DNA from 4 places in the Metabacillus sp. KJ11-3 genome. Region 3 is predicted to be linked to each of the others. Evidence: a T-box and tRNA genes for the amino acid it is inferred to sense, from the RefSeq annotation. Region 3 holds a T-box; the other regions hold tRNA genes.

Region 1 (4,540 bases), 730 kb from region 3:
TTTCTCTTAAATGTGGCTGTTTATCAAAAAATTTCAGGGCGGTTTTTAACCCTTTATGTGTTAAAGATAGAACTTCCTGTTCATCTTTTTGAACAAAGCCTTTTTCTATTGCTTCATAAAGACAACTACTAGGATCGGTTAACTCATTTCTAAGAGATAGAAATAGTTCTCCTTGCTTTATAGGTTTTCTGCTTATAAAAGTAAGCAATGTCAACATTTCCTGGCTAATATTACCTAACATACTTACCCTCCATCCATTTCGATTATTACGATAAATTTTAATCGATATAGTTTCGAAACACAACAAAAAAAGAATGAAACCTACTGAATTATTTAATGAGGGAGACGGATTATTTCTGCTAAAAACACAAAAAAGGTTAGTTTCAAAATTGAAACTAACCTTTTACTGACGCGCCTTAGAGGATTCGAACCTCTGACCGACGGCTTAGAAGGCCGTTGCTCTATCCTGCTGAGCTAAAGGCGCATATTTTGTTATCCTCTGCTTTTCCATAAAAATGGCTCCGCAGGCAGGATTCGAACCTGCGACCGATCGGTTAACAGCCGATAGCTCTACCACTGAGCTACTGCGGAACAATATCATGGTGGGCCTAAATGGACTCGAACCATCGACCTCACGCTTATCAGGCGTGCGCTCTAACCAGCTGAGCTATAGGCCCATTTTTTAGCGAAATATGTATGTATGGAGCGGGTGAAGGGAATCGAACCCTCATCATCAGCTTGGAAGGCTGAGGTTTTACCACTAAACTACACCCGCATATTAAATGTTTTGGAGGCACCACCCGGATTTGAACCGGGGATAGAGGTTTTGCAGACCTCGGCCTTACCACTTGGCTATGATGCCTCAAAATGGCTGGGCTAGCTGGATTCGAACCAACGCATGTCGCAGTCAAAGTGCGATGCCTTACCGCTTGGCTATAGCCCATTGAATAACCCTCAAGAATATACTTCCTCGATTAAGCTACGTGAATCCTCATCGCGAAATATCGTCGACATCTAGGTACACTCTATGTCTTGATATAAACTATTCTCTCTATATAAAACGTTCCACTCAAAACCTATCTCGTGTCACAAACCAGCAAGAGAATATCTGGAATTATTTCTAACAGGAGTTAAGAATTTATTATATACATATATTGGGGCGGCTGATGGGAATCGAACCCACGAATGTCGGAACCACAATCCGATGCGTTAACCACTTCGCCACAACCGCCATGGTTTTCTTGGCAGGGGCAGTAGGAATCGAACCCACACCAAAGGTTTTGGAGACCTCTATTCTACCGTTAAACTATGCCCCTATTTTAACATAAATGGTGGAGGGGGGCAGATTCGAACTGCCGAACCCTAAGGAGCGGATTTACAGTCCGCCGCGTTTAGCCACTTCGCTACCCCTCCACATAAAAGGTGGCTCGGGACGGAATCGAACCGCCGACACATGGATTTTCAGTCCATTGCTCTACCAACTGAGCTACCGAGCCATAATTAATGTGTATTTGAAAAAAGATGCAATTTTACTTTTCAAGTACCTATTTTAAGATCTAATACTTTTAAGGTATAAGTGCTATGATAATTTGTGGATCGTCCTCATCTCAGGATGATCGTTCAAGAAGCAGCTCGATGAGTACGCTGATATAAATTCAGGGTAGCTTATTCGGGCGTGCTCTACCAACTGAGCTACCGAGCCAATATAGTTTTCGGCTTCCACTAAGCTTCGAATCTCTTCATCAGCTCCATCGCTCACATCCTCACGTATTTTCATACGCTCCGGTGTTCGTTCAGTCGCTTCCTCGACCTTCTCGCTTATCGAAACCCTCTTACACATTACTTAGATCACAATAATAATTTGTTTCTTTAAAAAGTTAATGGCGGTCCGGACGGGACTCGAACCCGCGACCTCCTGCGTGACAGGCAGGCATTCTAACCAACTGAACTACCGGACCATTATTGATGTTATTTTTTAAAATGAAATTGGTTGCGGGGACAGGATTTGAACCTGCGACCTTCGGGTTATGAGCCCGACGAGCTACCAGACTGCTCCACCCCGCGATAACAAAAAATGAAATAAAAAAACATATGGAGGAGGAAAGGGGATTCGAACCCCTGCGGGCTTTGACACCCCTGTCGGTTTTCAAGACCGATCCCTTCAGCCGGACTTGGGTATTCCTCCAATATTCATATGTGAAAATGGTAGCGGCGGAGGGAATCGAACCCACGACCTCACGGGTATGAACCGTACGCTCTAGCCAGCTGAGCTACACCGCCATAGTTTTTAAAAACGCTCCCTGTTTAAAATGGTGCTCGTCATGTCTCTTACAGACACATTCCTCGCAAGCCTACAAAGAGGATTATTCAAGATGTTTACGGCCCGCTCTAGCCAGCTGAGCTACACCGCCATATTCAGTCAAGAAATTTTAAATTGGTGGAGCCTAGCGGGATCGAACCGCTGACCTCCTGCGTGCAAAGCAGGCGCTCTCCCAGCTGAGCTAAGGCCCCAATTTAAATGGTCGGGAAGACAGGATTCGAACCTGCGACCCCTTGGTCCCAAACCAAGTGCTCTACCAAGCTGAGCTACTTCCCGTACTATGGCGCGCCCGAGAGGAGTCGAACCCCTAACCTTTTGATCCGTAGTCAAACGCTCTATCCAATTGAGCTACGGGCGCTAAATTTCATGGTGCCGAGGACCGGAATCGAACCGGTACGGTAGTCACCTACCGCAGGATTTTAAGTCCTGTGCGTCTGCCAGTTCCGCCACCCCGGCACTTACTGGAGCGGAAGACGGGATTCGAACCCGCGACCCCCACCTTGGCAAGGTGGTGTTCTACCACTGAACTACTTCCGCTTAACTTTAATGGTGCGGGTGAAGGGACTTGAACCCCCACGTCACAAGGACACTAGATCCTAAGTCTAGCGCGTCTGCCAATTCCGCCACACCCGCATGGTGTGTATTACTAATTAATGGTGGAGGATGACGGGATCGAACCGCCGACCCCCTGCTTGTAAGGCAGGTGCTCTCCCAGCTGAGCTAATCCTCCGAAACACAGGATGTGCAAGTGCATGTGTTGCGACATGACGTCGCGCATTTAGTATACCTACATTAAATGGTGACCCATACGGGATTCGAACCCGTGTTACCGCCGTGAAAGGGCGGTGTCTTAACCGCTTGACCAATGGGCCAACTATGTTATTAAAACCAAATTTGGTCTGCCTGGCAACGTCCTACTCTCACAGGGGGAAACCCCCAACTACCATCGGCGCTGAAGAGCTTAACTTCCGTGTTCGGCATGGAAACGGGTGTGACCTCTTCGCCATCATTACCAGACAATTTAGGACAACTTTTATTATAGTAAGTTTTTCTAAAAAAGCAAGAACTTTTTTATTTCATTTCAACCACTACAATTTTCTAGTTGAATGACACAGGATTTATAATGTATCACATCTTAAAATATAGTGTCAATCCCTTTTTTTCACCAATTTATCAAGTTACCTTCTCTTGAAGACAAAAAATATAATAACATCCTTTTCAAAAAAATAAAAGACCTATTTTAACTTTTTTTAAAAAAGCTTTTTAGAGATAGAAACAAAAGCTCTCTCTTTGGACATAAACTCCTTAATAAAGGCAACACTAACAATGACAATGATAGGGAGTGATTCACATGAGAGAACGCGATGTAATTACAGTTCTTGATGAATATAAACAAGAAAAACAGCTTTCAGTAGAAGCTTTAATTGTTATAAATTCTGAAACATTCGCCCTATTAACACCGAAAGAGGATATCTCCGTCATCTTCGTTATGCAAGTTAAGGATGAGAGAGACGGTCAATATCTATTCGGGATTGATGACCCTGCAATGACAAGTATGGTTTTAGATGCTTATGAAATAGCTGTCGATGCAAATCCTGCTGATTAAGTTCCGGAGGTGCCCGTTTGTCAAATAAAAAAATTTTAGAAGGTATAAACGAAAATCTTAAACACAAAATTGGCCTTGAAATTAAAGGAATGACTTTCACCAAAAATTTCCGATCCCCAACTGCTGAAGAGTGGTATATTTTTTTACCCTCATATAATGATCCAGTAACAGGTGGTGCACCTGGAAAAGCAATTATTCATTACAACTTGTATGACACGAAGCACATTTTTATTAATACAACAATTATTTTTGATGATCCTGAATTACATAATAGCAAGAATCATCAGCTTGTTTATTTCATTGCAGATGAAATTGTCAACCGACTTGTAGGATATGCTGACACCTTATTATCAGTACATTCAGGTGATAACTCCTACAATGCAGAATACAAACAATAATTGAGGGATGAACATGAGTGTAAGCCTAATTCAATCTATTAAAGAAGAATCACGTCCTTTCCATAAGCAGGAAGGTGTTGATTCTTTAGTTGGTAAAGTAAAAAATGAAACTTTTGTGCTACTTGGTGAATCTTCACATGGTACATCAGAATTTTACAAGATAAGAGCAGAGCTCTCGAAAAAGCTAATTACAGAAAAAGGGTTTATGTATATAGC
Region 2 (4,540 bases), 1.5 Mb from region 3:
ATTCCTGATAACTGTATAACTCTTTTTCATCATTTAACTTCCAAGAACCTAAATGAACTTCGTATATGGCTAAAGGCCGATCATACGGTTGCCTTTGCCGTTTCCTTCTCTTCCATTTTTGATCAGTCCAATTAAATCCTGTTAAATCAGCTATAACTGATGCAGTGTTTGGTCTTACTTCAGATTGAAAGGCATATGGATCAGCCTTTAATAAAGTTTCGTCACTAGAAGTAATAATTTCATATTTATAAATCTCACCTTCTTCAATTCCTTCAATAAATAAGTTCCATATACCCTCCTCACTCATCTTTTTCATTTGATGATTATTCCTATCCCAGTTGTTAAAATTACCGACTACACTAACTTGTTTTGCATGTGGAGCCCAGACACAAAAAGAAGTACCTTTCTTACCATTTTGCTCTGTAAGATGTGCTCCAAAAACTCGAAAACTTTCAAAAGACTGTCCCTCATGAAATAAATGAATATCGTAGTCTGTTAGAGATGTGACGGTCACTTAAGTCACCCTTTCTCTTATTATTATCTATGCTAAAGATTCAATACTTACAAATGAATCCCTTTAATGAAAACGTTCTTTTTTCCGACATAAACCAACAAGGACTCATGATAATTTTTTTATTATTATTCTTTTAAAATTTAAGAGAAATTTTATATGTTAATAGGATGCACGAGGAAAATAGCTGGTATCCCTGTGATAGGAAAAAATTTAATCATTAGATATAATATCCAAATTCCTTACGAAACCGCTTTAATTAGGAAAAACCACCTAAACACACATGTCATATTATTATATAAATAAAATAGTTTTTTCGACTTTTTGTTGGAATTTGTTGAATTTTTTTCAGGTGAAATAATGGTGTTTTTCTGAATTTATGAAGGATTTTCTGTTAAGGTAAAGAATAATTGAATGAAAAGTAAAATATTTTAGTAAAGCAATATTAGAGGTTTTACCTATAGTTTTTCTATGAAAGATTATATATGAATTTATAGAATAGTAATTTAGGGGGATAAGTTATTCATCGTGTGGATGTAGCTATGCCGGGGTGATGATAATGATTTACCTTTCTTAGAGGCAGTGAGACTGCGATGGTGATATAGGTTAGGAGCTTTGCCTTTTTAATTTTTTTAACAGCTATGAAGAACATTGCTGAGGTGTGATTTAAGAGAATTGTCTTTCATATTGGCTACGAAGGACATAACTGAGGATGATTTAAGAGAATTGTCTTTCATAACTCCTATGAAGGACATGACCGAGGGGAATTCAAGAGTATTTGTCTTTCATAAGACCCGAGGTCTGTCTTTCAATTTGTTGTTATCACAATAAGCTTATATAAAACTTTAAACTTCTTATTTAATAATTTACATCAAACAAAAAAACACTGTTAATAAACAGTGTTTTTTGATATGACCCGTACGGGATTCGAACCCGTGTTACCGCCGTGAAAGGGCGGTGTCTTAACCGCTTGACCAACGGGCCTAAGAAAATGATAAAACTGGCGGAGAAGGAGGGATTTGAACCCTCGCGCCGCTTACACGACCTACACCCTTAGCAGGGGCGCCTCTTCAGCCACTTGAGTACTTCCCCATATATATGGCTCCGCAGGCAGGACTCGAACCTGCGACCGATCGGTTAACAGCCGATAGCTCTACCACTGAGCTACTGCGGAATAGTATAAATGGTGGGCCTAAATGGACTCGAACCATCGACCTCACGCTTATCAGGCGTGCGCTCTAACCAGCTGAGCTATAGGCCCATTTATATTGGAGCGGGTGAAGGGAATCGAACCCTCATCATCAGCTTGGAAGGCTGAGGTTTTACCACTAAACTACACCCGCAATATATGGGGCGGCTGATGGGAATCGAACCCACGAATGTCGGAACCACAATCCGATGCGTTAACCACTTCGCCACAACCGCCATTATTTTATTATAATTTATTAAGTGGTGGCTCGGGACGGAATCGAACCGCCGACACATGGATTTTCAGTCCATTGCTCTACCAACTGAGCTACCGAGCCAATATAGTTTTCGGCTTCCGCTAAGCTTCGAATCTCTTCGTCATCTCCCTCACTCACATCCTCACGTATTCTCATACGCTCCGGTGCTCGCTCAGTCGTTTCCTCGACCTTCTCGCTTATCGAAACCCTCTTACACGATAATTAGGTTACAATAATAATTTGCTTCTTAATAAATATCAATGGCGGTCCGGACGGGACTCGAACCCGCGACCTCCTGCGTGACAGGCAGGCATTCTAACCAACTGAACTACCGGACCATTATTTAAATCTTTCAATTAAATTGGTTGCGGGGACAGGATTTGAACCTGCGACCTTCGGGTTATGAGCCCGACGAGCTACCAGACTGCTCCACCCCGCGATAATATGGAGGTATAAAATTAGCCACTGCTTTTTATTCAAAAGCAAAATGGAGGAGGAAAGGGGATTCGAACCCCTGCGGGCTTTGACACCCCTGTCGGTTTTCAAGACCGATCCCTTCAGCCGGACTTGGGTATTCCTCCGTATAGAAAATGGTGGACCTTGTAGGACTCGAACCTACGACCGGACGGTTATGAGCCGTCTGCTCTAACCAGCTGAGCTAAAGGTCCATCTGGTTTATCAAGAATTTTAAGAATGGTAGCGGCGGAGGGAATCGAACCCACGACCTCACGGGTATGAACCGTACGCTCTAGCCAGCTGAGCTACACCGCCATAGTTAATAGTCATCGTTTTAGATTGGTGGAGCCTAGCGGGATCGAACCGCTGACCTCCTGCGTGCAAAGCAGGCGCTCTCCCAGCTGAGCTAAGGCCCCATGTTTTATATCTAAATGGTCGGGAAGACAGGATTCGAACCTGCGACCCCTTGGTCCCAAACCAAGTGCTCTACCAAGCTGAGCTACTTCCCGTTTTATTGGATAAGGGATATGTGAGGTCAATATCTCAATCTCACGTCTGACTTCCTGCTAGATAATTTTCAATGGCGCGCCCGAGAGGAGTCGAACCCCTAACCTTTTGATCCGTAGTCAAACGCTCTATCCAATTGAGCTACGGGCGCTAAAATTCATGGTGCCGAGGACCGGAATCGAACCGGTACGGTAGTCACCTACCGCAGGATTTTAAGTCCTGTGCGTCTGCCAGTTCCGCCACCCCGGCACTTACTGGAGCGGAAGACGGGATTCGAACCCGCGACCCCCACCTTGGCAAGGTGGTGTTCTACCACTGAACTACTTCCGCTTGATATTAATGGTGCGGGTGAAGGGACTTGAACCCCCACGTCACAAGGACACTAGATCCTAAGTCTAGCGCGTCTGCCAATTCCGCCACACCCGCATGGTGTGATAATGGTGAGCCATGAAGGACTCGAACCTTCGACCCTCTGATTAAAAGTCAGATGCTCTACCAACTGAGCTAATGGCTCATCTTATAATGAGATGTAAAAGTATGTTTCTTCTTGTTTTTGACACCCAAATCTCAGGTCGTTTATTCAAGATGTAGCTCGATTTGTGTGCTGATGTAATGCTACAAAGCTTACTCGGTCGTGCTCTACCAACTGAGCTAATGACTAATTAATGAATAATAATGAGTGGTGCCGGCGAGAGGACTTGAACCCCCAACCTACTGATTACAAGTCAGTTGCTCTACCAGTTGAGCTACACCGGCTTAGTATTATGGTGGAGGATGACGGGATCGAACCGCCGACCCCCTGCTTGTAAGGCAGGTGCTCTCCCAGCTGAGCTAATCCTCCGAAGCACTGGATGTGCAAGTGCATGCGTTGCAACAGGACGTCGCGAATTTAGCATGCCTTCGTTTTGTATAACATTCTATTGCAACCTGGCAATGTCCTACTCTCACAGGGGGAAACCCCCAACTACCATCGGCGCTGAAGAGCTTAACTTCCGTGTTCGGCATGGGAACGGGTGTGACCTCTTCGCCATCATCACCAGATAACTGCGACAAGAATGATTATACTATTTTAAAAGAATTTTTCAAGTCTTTTTTTGAAAAAACTTTATATATTCCTTCAAAACTAGATAACGATACACAATTCAATTCACTAAGCATTCGCTTATTATTAGGTTAAGTCCTCGATCGATTAGTATCAGTCAGCTCCACACGTCACCGCGCTTCCACCTCTGACCTATCAACCTGATCATCTTTCAGGGATCTTACTCACTAATGTGATGGGAAATCTCATCTTGAGGGGGGCTTCATGCTTAGATGCTTTCAGCACTTATCCCTTCCGCACATAGCTACCCAGCTATGCCTTTGGCAAGACAACTGGTACACCAGCGGTGCGTCCATCCCGGTCCTCTCGTACTAAGGACAGCTCCTCTCAAATTTCCTACGCCCACGACGGATAGGGACCGAACTGTCTCACGACGTTCTGAACCCAGCTCGCGTACCGCTTTAATGGGCGAACAGCCCAACCCTTGGGACCGACTACAGCCCCAGGATGCGATGAGCCGACATCGAGGTGCCAAACCTCCCCGTCGATGTGGACTCTTGGGGGAGATAAGCCTGTTAT
Region 3 (4,540 bases):
CTTCAATATCCCCTTGTTGACTCTTTATAATGCTATATGACAAGGCCAAGCCGATTCCGACACTTTCTTCTCCAGCATTTTTGCCTTTATAAAATCGTTTGAAAATATAAGGAAGGTCTTCTTTTAGAATTCCTTTTCCTGAATCTTGAATTTTCAATTCTGTGTATAAAGTATTTTCAGCAAAAGATATTGATATAAATCCGCCTTCATCGGTATGTTCAATACAATTTTTCAGAATATTAATAAGGGCTTCTGAGGTCCAATTCAAGTCAACTAGGAAGGAAACATCATCATCACCACATATCTTTAAAGAGACCTGTTTGATATCCATTGGGATAAGGACAGATTGTACAGCTTTTTGTACTAATACGTTAGCGGGAACGGAGTCTTTCTTAAATCGAACAATATCTGCATCAATTTTGGCTAATTTTAATAGAGATGTGACGAGCCATTCAATTCTTTCCAATTGTGCTTGGATGTTGTGAGTAAATTCTTTCCGTTTAGCAACGTCAAGATTTGGATGACCTAATAAATCAGCCATCACCAGCATCGATGTTAATGGAGTTTTTAGCTGGTGGGAGATATCTGAGATCGCATTCGTTAACCGAACTTTGTCTTGTTGCAAGTATGAGCTTTGTTCAGAAAGCATTAATGTAACTTTATAAATGTCATTTTTTAAAATGCTTAATTCACCTTCAACATTGTCACGGATATCCAGGTTATAATCTCCATTTGTTATTTTACGCAAATAGTTTGAAAGTTTCTCAATCTCTCGATAACGCCATTTGGTAAAATAGAAAAAACAATCACGAAGATCGTTGTTGTTAAAAATATGTATAACGCCACAGGCAAAGAAAAAAGAAAATTGCCAGGACTGTTGAAGTCATACAAATACTTGTGAGAATAATCAATAAGACTTGTATTTCACGATTACGCAGCATTCTTAATCACCAACCTTGTAACCCATACCACGGACTGTTTTAATTATCATAGGATTACGAGGATTATCCTCAAGCTTTTCTCGCAGTCTTTTAATGTAGACTGTGAGTGTATTATCATTAACAAATTCACCAGCAACGTCCCATATCCGTTCTAAAAGCTGGTTTCTTGTTAATACTTGTCCAATATGATTGGCAAAAATCAAAAAAAGCCGATATTCCAGTGCGGTAAGCAATATTTCTTCACCGTTTTTATAAACTTTTCCTTCCAACGTATTAATTTGGACATTTTCAAGTTCTATTATTGCTTTTGGTTTCGTTTGTATCTGTTTGTCATATCTTCTGAAAACAGACTTAATCCGCGAGATAAGCTCGCGAATACGAAAGGGCTTCGTAATATAATCATCTGCTCCCATATCTAATCCCATCACAACATTTACTTCATCATCTAATGCTGTTAGAAATATAACGGGTTTATCACTGCGGTTTTTTACCATTTCACACAACTCATAACCGCTGCCATCTGGTAAGGATAAATCTAACAAACATAAATCTATTTCTGCTAATCTTTCCCTGACAACTGCTTTTGCTGATTCAGCATTATAACATGTGACTGTTTCATACCCATCCGCTTGTAAGGAATATTCCAGACCTGAAGCAATCGTTTTATCATCTTCAACTAATAAAATTTTCATATTGAGAACACCCTGCCATTTAGTTAGTTTTCTAGATTAATCCTAGTTTATCATCATGTTAGTGTCAAAACACTTTAAATGATCATTTAATGAGAAGAATTAATGAGGGAAAAATTAAACATATAAAATTAAAAAGAGTTGGATTTTTAAGTAAACTATGATGTATAATATGCAATAACATTTTAATAACTGATAATTCTAAGAAGAGGAGAGTAGTAATCACTATTCGATATAGAGAGCCGGGAATGGTGGGAGCCTGGTACGAAATTGATTATGAAGCGCACCTCGGAGAAGGCTTATTGAAATCTCATCATGTAGATAAGTCCGGTCATGACCGTTACAATTTCAAGCTGGCTATTTTAGCAAATAGAGTGGTACCGCGAGTTTAACCCTCGTCTCTAATATATTTAGAGACGGGGGTTTTTTAATTTTTTTATAAAGTACAGACATTAAACAAGGAGAATTGAAAATGAAGTATAAACAGATCATAATTTCTACAATTTATGAAACTTTAACAAAAATAGGAATTAGCTCTTTATCAAAAGATGAAGTCGGCAAAAAGTTAGAAGTTCCTCCAAAACAAGAAATGGGTGATTATGCATTTCCCTGTTTTGTATTAGCAAAAGAGTTGAAGAAAGCTCCAGCACAAATTGCACAAGAACTTAGTTTTCTTATTAACCATGAGTATATCGAAAGAGTAGAGGTTGTTGGCCCCTACGTGAACTTCTTTTTAGAAAAGCAAAAGGCTGGAAATGAAGTTGTCATGAAAGTACTTAACGAAAAAGACAGTTTCGGAGAATTATCGATTGGCCATCATAAAAAAGTTACGATTGATTTATCATCTCCTAATATTGCAAAGCCTTTTTCAATGGGACATTTACGTTCAACTGTAATCGGAAACTCATTAGCAAATATTATGGAGAAATGTGGCTATACCGCAATAAGAATTAATCATTTAGGTGACTGGGGTACACAATTCGGAAAGTTAATTACAGCTTATAAAATATGGGGAGATGAAGATAGGGTTAAGCAGGAACCGATTAAGGAGTTACTTTCTTTATATATTCGGTTTCATGAAGAAGTTGAACATACTCCAGGGCTTGAAGATAACGGTCGCTCTTGGTTTAAAAGATTGGAAGACGGGGATAAAGAAGCATTATCGTTGTGGAAATGGTTTCGTGAAGAGTCATTAAACGAATTTGAACGAATTTATAACCTTATGGATATTGAATTTGACTCGTTTAATGGAGAGGCTTTTTATAATGACAAGATGGATGCTGTTGTAAAAGAGCTTGAAACAAAAAGCCTATTGTCAGAATCAGAAGGAGCAATGGTTGTTTCATTAGATGAGTATGATCTACCACCTTGCTTAATAAAGAAATCAGATGGAGCTACTTTGTACGCAACAAGAGATTTAGCAGCAGCTCTATACAGAAAAAGAGAGTATCATTTTTCTAAAGCGTTATATGTTGTAGGTAATGAGCAATCTCTTCATTTTAAACAAGTATTTCACGTTTTAAACAAGCTTGGGTATGATTGGTCAAAAGATATGCACCATATACCATTCGGCATGATGTTGAAGGATGGAAAAAAGATGTCAACACGAAAAGGAAAGGTTGTCCTTTTAGAGGAAGTGCTTCAAGAAGCTATTAAACTTGCAGCCCAAAATATCGAATTACGTAACCCGAATTTTGATGGAAAAGAGATAGTTGCAAAGATGGTTGGGGTTGGGGCAGTTATTTTCCATGATTTAAAAAATTACCGCTTAAACGATGTTGAATTCTCTCTAAAAGAAATGTTAACTTTTGAAGGTGAAACAGGACCCTACGTACAATATACACATGCACGTGCATGCTCTATTTTACGAAAGGCAAAAGGGAAGGATCAATCATCTTCTTCCATAAATGCTTACAATGATGAGAAGGCCTGGACAGTCATATCTTTATTAATGAAATTCGAAGAAGTGATTATGCAGGCATATGCCCAGTTTGATCCTTCTCAAATTGCGAAGTATACGATTGATCTTGCACAAGCTTTTAATAAATACTATAGTTCTGTTCGAATCCTAGAGGAAGACGAACATCAATATGCAAGAATACAATTAGTTGAGGCAGTAACGATTGTTCTAAAAGAAGGCCTGCGTATATTGGGAGTTAAAGCTCCTGAACAAATGTAAGAAGATCGTGGTAGAATTAAGAAGAAAGTTTAACTGAAGGGGATGTTGCAAATCAATGGATTTTGAATTAGTTATGCAGGAACTTGAAGCACTAGGAAAAGAACGAACAAAAAATACTTATAGAAGAAATGGTGCACATGAACCGGTTTTTGGTGTAGCTACCGGAGCGATGAAGCCGATCGCAAAGAAAATCGGGAAAAACCAGCCTTTAGCGGAGCAGCTATACGCGACAGGTAACTATGATGCTATGTATTTTGCCGGTATTATTGCAGATCCCACAATCATGACTGAGGCAGACTTTGACCGCTGGATTGATGCTGCGTATTTCTATATGTTGTCTGATTATGTTGTTGCTGTTACTTTGTCTGAAACCGATATTGCGCAGACTGTAGCAGATAAATGGATTGAAAGCGGTGAAGAACTTAGAATGTCAGCAGGCTGGAGCTGTTACTGTTGGCTTTTAGGGAATCGGTCAGACGCTGAATTTAACGCAGACAAGATTGCCGGTATGCTTGACCAGGTAGAAAAAACAATTCATGATTCTCCTGAACGAACAAAATCAGCTATGAATAATTTTATATATACAGTAGCGGTTTCCTATTTGCCTCTACATGAAAAGGCTGTCCAAACCGCGAAGACAGTTGGACCAGTTGAGATTAAACGGGACAAGAAGAAAAGTAATATTCTCCTTGCTTCAGAAAATATCAAAAAGGAAATAGATAGAGGAAAGC
Region 4 (4,540 bases), 2.1 Mb from region 3:
TTCGCTCGCCGCTACTCAGGAAATCGCGTTTGCTTTCTCTTCCTCCGGGTACTTAGATGTTTCAGTTCCCCGGGTCTGCCTTTATCACCCTATGTATTCAGGTGAAAATACTACTCCATTACGAGCAGTGGGTTCCCCCATTCGGAAATCTCCGGATCAAAGCTTACTTACAGCTCCCCGAAGCATATCGGTGTTAGTACCGTCCTTCATCGGCTCCTAGTGCCAAGGCATCCACCGTGCGCCCTTAACAACTTAACCTTTGACATCAAAGATGTCACTTTCATTATTAAGAGAATCACTAAACTAAGCGTTTAAACTCAGTGAATTACTTGAATTGTTTTTCGTTATCTAGTTTTCAAGGAACATAAATCACAGGTTAATCAAATGCTGAATGCATTTTCACTCCTATGTGTTTTCTTACTTATTGAAAGATCGTATGATCTCTCAAAACTAAACAAAATACCAAGCGTACCTCATATCCTTAGAAAGGAGGTGATCCAGCCGCACCTTCCGATACGGCTACCTTGTTACGACTTCACCCCAATCATCTGTCCCACCTTAGGCGGCTGGCTCCAAAAGGTTACCCCACCGACTTCGGGTGTTACAAACTCTCGTGGTGTGACGGGCGGTGTGTACAAGGCCCGGGAACGTATTCACCGCGGCATGCTGATCCGCGATTACTAGCGATTCCGGCTTCATGCAGGCGAGTTGCAGCCTGCAATCCGAACTGAGAATGGTTTTATGGGATTCGCTTGACTTCGCAGTCTTGCAGCCCTTTGTACCATCCATTGTAGCACGTGTGTAGCCCAGGTCATAAGGGGCATGATGATTTGACGTCATCCCCACCTTCCTCCGGTTTGTCACCGGCAGTCACCTTAGAGTGCCCAACTGAATGCTGGCAACTAAGATCAAGGGTTGCGCTCGTTGCGGGACTTAACCCAACATCTCACGACACGAGCTGACGACAACCATGCACCACCTGTCACTTCGTCCCCCGAAGGGGAACCTTCTATCTCTAGAAGTAGCGAAGGATGTCAAGACCTGGTAAGGTTCTTCGCGTTGCTTCGAATTAAACCACATGCTCCACCGCTTGTGCGGGCCCCCGTCAATTCCTTTGAGTTTCAGTCTTGCGACCGTACTCCCCAGGCGGAGTGCTTAATGCGTTTGCTGCAGCACTAAAGGGCGGAAACCCTCTAACACTTAGCACTCATCGTTTACGGCGTGGACTACCAGGGTATCTAATCCTGTTCGCTCCCCACGCTTTCGCGCCTCAGCGTCAGTTACAGACCAGAGAGTCGCCTTCGCCACTGGTGTTCCTCCACATCTCTACGCATTTCACCGCTACACGTGGAATTCCACTCTCCTCTTCTGCACTCAAGTTCCCCAGTTTCCAATGACCCTCCACGGTTGAGCCGTGGGCTTTCACATCAGACTTAAGAAACCGCCTGCGCGCGCTTTACGCCCAATAATTCCGGACAACGCTTGCCACCTACGTATTACCGCGGCTGCTGGCACGTAGTTAGCCGTGGCTTTCTGGTTAGGTACCGTCAAGGTACCAGCAGTTACTCTGGTACTTGTTCTTCCCTAACAACAGAACTTTACGACCCGAAGGCCTTCATCGTTCACGCGGCGTTGCTCCGTCAGACTTTCGTCCATTGCGGAAGATTCCCTACTGCTGCCTCCCGTAGGAGTCTGGGCCGTGTCTCAGTCCCAGTGTGGCCGATCACCCTCTCAGGTCGGCTACGCATCGTTGCCTTGGTGAGCCGTTACCTCACCAACTAGCTAATGCGCCGCGGGTCCATCTGTAAGTGACAGCTAAAAGCCGTCTTTCAATTTTGAACCATGCGGTTCAAAATATTATCCGGTATTAGCTCCGGTTTCCCGGAGTTATCCCAATCTTACAGGCAGGTTACCCACGTGTTACTCACCCGTCCGCCGCTAATCTTTGGGAGCAAGCTCCCTCAGATTCGCTCGACTTGCATGTATTAGGCACGCCGCCAGCGTTCGTCCTGAGCCAGGATCAAACTCTCCAATAAAGTGTTTGATATAGCTCATAAAAAATTTGCACTATATAGTACGTTTTTGTTAATCGAAATTAACGTTGGCACGCTTGGTTTTGTTTAGTTTTCAAAGATCATTTAAATTGGAGCGGGTGAAGGGAATCGAACCCTCATCATCAGCTTGGAAGGCTGAGGTTTTACCACTAAACTACACCCGCAAAAGATACGTCTGGTCGGGAAGACAGGATTCGAACCTGCGACCCCTTGGTCCCAAACCAAGTGCTCTACCAAGCTGAGCTACTTCCCGTAAATGTATTATGGCGCGCCCGAGAGGAGTCGAACCCCTAACCTTTTGATCCGTAGTCAAACGCTCTATCCAATTGAGCTACGGGCGCAATATTTATTATCAATAAGCGACTTTACTATAATAACACCTTCAAACATCAAAGTCAAGTGCTTTTTTTAAAAACTTAAATGTTTGTTGGTGCGGCCGAGAGGACTTGAACCTCCACGGGGTCGCCCCCACTAGGCCCTCAACCTAGCGCGTCTGCCATTCCGCCACGACCGCGAAACTAAATAATGGTGCGGGTGAAGGGACTTGAACCCCCACGTCACAAGGACACTAGATCCTAAGTCTAGCGCGTCTGCCAATTCCGCCACACCCGCACGGTGTGTAAATGGTGAGCCATGAAGGACTCGAACCTTCGACCCTCTGATTAAAAGTCAGATGCTCTACCAACTGAGCTAATGGCTCATTTTATAATGAGATGTAAAAGTTGATTCCTTCTTGTTTTAATGACTCTCAACTAAAAAAATGGCTGGGCTAGCTGGATTCGAACCAACGCATGTCGCAGTCAAAGTGCGATGCCTTACCGCTTGGCTATAGCCCAATAACATTAAAGTCACAAGAATTAAATTATATCATATCTACCTTGAATCCACAAGATATTTTTTCAAAATAAATGGCGGTCCGGACGGGACTCGAACCCGCGACCTCCTGCGTGACAGGCAGGCATTCTAACCAACTGAACTACCGGACCAAGATTTTTTATTTATAAGTTTCGAGAAATAAATAGGAGGTGGGCTTTTATCTTTCGTAAGTGCACCCACTTCCTAGTAATACCTGCGATATGATATGACCCGTACGGGATTCGAACCCGTGTTACCGCCGTGAAAGGGCGGTGTCTTAACCGCTTGACCAACGGGCCACAATGAATATGGCGGAGAAGGAGGGATTTGAACCCTCGCGCCGCTTACGCGACCTACACCCTTAGCAGGGGCGCCTCTTCAGCCACTTGAGTACTTCCCCATATGGCTCCGCAGGCAGGATTCGAACCTGCGACCGATCGGTTAACAGCCGATAGCTCTACCACTGAGCTACTGCGGAATATTTCCTTACAGACTTCCTTAATTATATTAATTAGGGTTTGTCCTGTCAACTAAGATTGTTAAAAAGTTTCATTCTTAACCGTCACCTGCGACGGCTTTTATAATTTAACACAGTATCAACTTTAGAGTCAACCCTTTCTGTAAAGATAGATTTTTCCAGAGCATTTCCCGCAAACAAGCCTTGTTGTATCCACTCTTCTCTTTCTTTTATATTCTTGGTGACAATCTCTACATCGATATATCAAACATGTTTTCTGAACTTTTGTTTCATTACCTAATGAGCGGCAAAATCTCGGAGCTCCTACTTTCTTTAACAATAATTTAAAATCTTGGTCACCATGCTTATACCCCTTACCTTCTAAATGAAGATGATAATGGCATAATTCATGTTTGATAATCCCAATCACCTCATCCAGTCCGTACTCCTGAAAATACTTAGGATTTACATCAATATTATGACTATGTAACATGTATCTTCCGCCAGTTGTTCTAAGACGGCTGTTAAAATATGCTCTATGTTTAAATTTTTTATTAAAATAAGTTAATGATATTTCTTCAACTAAACTTTGCAGCATTAGATCATTCAAAAAAATCCCCCATTTCGAGTAACACTCAAACTTGTACCTGCATACATTATAAACACCCATACTCCATTATAATAGCTGAGGAGGTATGAGCCATGCCATCATGGTTACAAAATCAAATGCAACGTGCATTTTTAGAAAAAAATCGTTACCAAATAAAATTACTCAATCAATGCTGGTTCTTTTATAGAGAAAAACACTGCTCATAAGGCAGTGTTTCTTCTATATTCTTATTTATTTACCATCGTGAGTGCTACACGGCCTTTCTTGAAATCCACATCATCAACCCAGACCGTTACAACATCTCCTACGGAAACAATATCTAATGGATGTTTTACAAAAGAATTGCTTAACTTTGAAATATGAACAAGGCCATCCTGTTTGACACCAACATCAACAAACGCTCCAAAATCGACAACGTTTCTTACTGTTCCTTGTAATTCCATCCCCTTTTGTAAATCTTCCAACTTAAGGACATCCTTTTTTAATAACGGCTTAGAAATTTCGTCCCGGGGATCCCTTTCCGGTCGAATAAGAGCGTCACAAATATCCTTTAACGTTAACTCT

What was found. A T-box is a leader RNA that pairs with one kind of tRNA and senses whether it is charged. The one in region 3 lies ahead of argS (arginine--tRNA ligase), so its partner is inferred to be a tRNA-Arg.
Region 1: it encodes a tRNA-Arg, which carries the amino acid that the T-box ahead of argS (arginine--tRNA ligase) is inferred to sense. The anticodon was not compared.
Region 2: it encodes a tRNA-Arg, which carries the amino acid that the T-box ahead of argS (arginine--tRNA ligase) is inferred to sense. The anticodon was not compared.
Region 4: it encodes a tRNA-Arg, which carries the amino acid that the T-box ahead of argS (arginine--tRNA ligase) is inferred to sense. The anticodon was not compared.

The regions. Positions count from the first base shown of each region.
Region 1 is NZ_CM147865.1:2,955,361-2,959,900, forward strand. Features, by position in the region: gene AC0L8O_RS14970 (PadR family transcriptional regulator) at 1-241, opposite strand, end outside; tRNA gene AC0L8O_RS14975 (tRNA-Arg) at 411-484, opposite strand; tRNA gene AC0L8O_RS14980 (tRNA-Asn) at 517-591, opposite strand; tRNA gene AC0L8O_RS14985 (tRNA-Ile) at 601-677, opposite strand; tRNA gene AC0L8O_RS14990 (tRNA-Gly) at 702-775, opposite strand; tRNA gene AC0L8O_RS14995 (tRNA-Cys) at 789-862, opposite strand; tRNA gene AC0L8O_RS15000 (tRNA-Gln) at 869-943, opposite strand; tRNA gene AC0L8O_RS15005 (tRNA-His) at 1,156-1,231, opposite strand; tRNA gene AC0L8O_RS15010 (tRNA-Trp) at 1,243-1,316, opposite strand; tRNA gene AC0L8O_RS15015 (tRNA-Tyr) at 1,330-1,413, opposite strand; tRNA gene AC0L8O_RS15020 (tRNA-Phe) at 1,424-1,496, opposite strand; tRNA gene AC0L8O_RS15025 (tRNA-Asp) at 1,882-1,958, opposite strand; tRNA gene AC0L8O_RS15030 (tRNA-Met) at 1,988-2,064, opposite strand; tRNA gene AC0L8O_RS15035 (tRNA-Ser) at 2,093-2,185, opposite strand; tRNA gene AC0L8O_RS15040 (tRNA-Met) at 2,204-2,280, opposite strand; tRNA gene AC0L8O_RS15045 (tRNA-Ala) at 2,436-2,511, opposite strand; tRNA gene AC0L8O_RS15050 (tRNA-Pro) at 2,520-2,596, opposite strand; tRNA gene AC0L8O_RS15055 (tRNA-Arg) at 2,602-2,678, opposite strand; tRNA gene AC0L8O_RS15060 (tRNA-Leu) at 2,688-2,776, opposite strand; tRNA gene AC0L8O_RS15065 (tRNA-Gly) at 2,783-2,857, opposite strand; tRNA gene AC0L8O_RS15070 (tRNA-Leu) at 2,868-2,953, opposite strand; tRNA gene AC0L8O_RS15075 (tRNA-Val) at 2,975-3,050, opposite strand; tRNA gene AC0L8O_RS15080 (tRNA-Glu) at 3,118-3,192, opposite strand; rRNA gene rrf (5S ribosomal RNA) at 3,222-3,337, opposite strand; gene AC0L8O_RS15090 (DUF1292 domain-containing protein) at 3,672-3,926, shown strand; gene AC0L8O_RS15095 (hypothetical protein) at 4,016-4,324, shown strand; gene AC0L8O_RS15100 (erythromycin esterase family protein) at 4,332-4,540, shown strand, end outside.
Region 2 is NZ_CM147865.1:681,523-686,062, reverse strand. Features, by position in the region: gene glgB (1,4-alpha-glucan branching enzyme) at 1-514, opposite strand, end outside; tRNA gene AC0L8O_RS03585 (tRNA-Glu) at 1,424-1,495, opposite strand; tRNA gene AC0L8O_RS03580 (tRNA-Ser) at 1,513-1,603, opposite strand; tRNA gene AC0L8O_RS03575 (tRNA-Asn) at 1,611-1,685, opposite strand; tRNA gene AC0L8O_RS03570 (tRNA-Ile) at 1,696-1,772, opposite strand; tRNA gene AC0L8O_RS03565 (tRNA-Gly) at 1,781-1,854, opposite strand; tRNA gene AC0L8O_RS03560 (tRNA-His) at 1,861-1,936, opposite strand; tRNA gene AC0L8O_RS03555 (tRNA-Phe) at 1,962-2,037, opposite strand; tRNA gene AC0L8O_RS03550 (tRNA-Asp) at 2,218-2,294, opposite strand; tRNA gene AC0L8O_RS03545 (tRNA-Met) at 2,319-2,395, opposite strand; tRNA gene AC0L8O_RS03540 (tRNA-Ser) at 2,445-2,537, opposite strand; tRNA gene AC0L8O_RS03535 (tRNA-Ile) at 2,548-2,624, opposite strand; tRNA gene AC0L8O_RS03530 (tRNA-Met) at 2,651-2,727, opposite strand; tRNA gene AC0L8O_RS03525 (tRNA-Ala) at 2,753-2,828, opposite strand; tRNA gene AC0L8O_RS03520 (tRNA-Pro) at 2,845-2,921, opposite strand; tRNA gene AC0L8O_RS03515 (tRNA-Arg) at 2,994-3,070, opposite strand; tRNA gene AC0L8O_RS03510 (tRNA-Leu) at 3,080-3,168, opposite strand; tRNA gene AC0L8O_RS03505 (tRNA-Gly) at 3,175-3,249, opposite strand; tRNA gene AC0L8O_RS03500 (tRNA-Leu) at 3,260-3,345, opposite strand; tRNA gene AC0L8O_RS03495 (tRNA-Lys) at 3,358-3,433, opposite strand; tRNA gene AC0L8O_RS03490 (tRNA-Thr) at 3,600-3,675, opposite strand; tRNA gene AC0L8O_RS03485 (tRNA-Val) at 3,685-3,760, opposite strand; rRNA gene rrf (5S ribosomal RNA) at 3,845-3,960, opposite strand; rRNA gene AC0L8O_RS03475 (23S ribosomal RNA) at 4,089-4,540, opposite strand, start outside.
Region 3 is NZ_CM147865.1:2,226,956-2,231,495, reverse strand. Features, by position in the region: partial or broken gene AC0L8O_RS11375 (sensor histidine kinase) at 1-941, opposite strand, end outside; gene AC0L8O_RS11370 (response regulator transcription factor) at 944-1,633, opposite strand; T-box leader at 1,825-2,036, shown strand; gene argS (arginine--tRNA ligase) at 2,103-3,809, shown strand; gene AC0L8O_RS11360 (DNA alkylation repair protein) at 3,865-4,540, shown strand, end outside.
Region 4 is NZ_CM147865.1:4,314,875-4,319,414, forward strand. Features, by position in the region: rRNA gene AC0L8O_RS21375 (23S ribosomal RNA) at 1-258, opposite strand, end outside; rRNA gene AC0L8O_RS21380 (16S ribosomal RNA) at 486-2,036, opposite strand; tRNA gene AC0L8O_RS21385 (tRNA-Gly) at 2,145-2,218, opposite strand; tRNA gene AC0L8O_RS21390 (tRNA-Pro) at 2,231-2,307, opposite strand; tRNA gene AC0L8O_RS21395 (tRNA-Arg) at 2,319-2,395, opposite strand; tRNA gene AC0L8O_RS21400 (tRNA-Leu) at 2,483-2,568, opposite strand; tRNA gene AC0L8O_RS21405 (tRNA-Leu) at 2,581-2,666, opposite strand; tRNA gene AC0L8O_RS21410 (tRNA-Lys) at 2,679-2,754, opposite strand; tRNA gene AC0L8O_RS21415 (tRNA-Gln) at 2,816-2,890, opposite strand; tRNA gene AC0L8O_RS21420 (tRNA-Asp) at 2,964-3,040, opposite strand; tRNA gene AC0L8O_RS21425 (tRNA-Glu) at 3,137-3,208, opposite strand; tRNA gene AC0L8O_RS21430 (tRNA-Ser) at 3,219-3,309, opposite strand; tRNA gene AC0L8O_RS21435 (tRNA-Asn) at 3,313-3,387, opposite strand; gene AC0L8O_RS21440 (SprT family protein) at 3,518-3,976, opposite strand; gene cmpA (cortex morphogenetic protein CmpA) at 4,069-4,182, shown strand; gene AC0L8O_RS21450 (Tex family protein) at 4,204-4,540, opposite strand, start outside.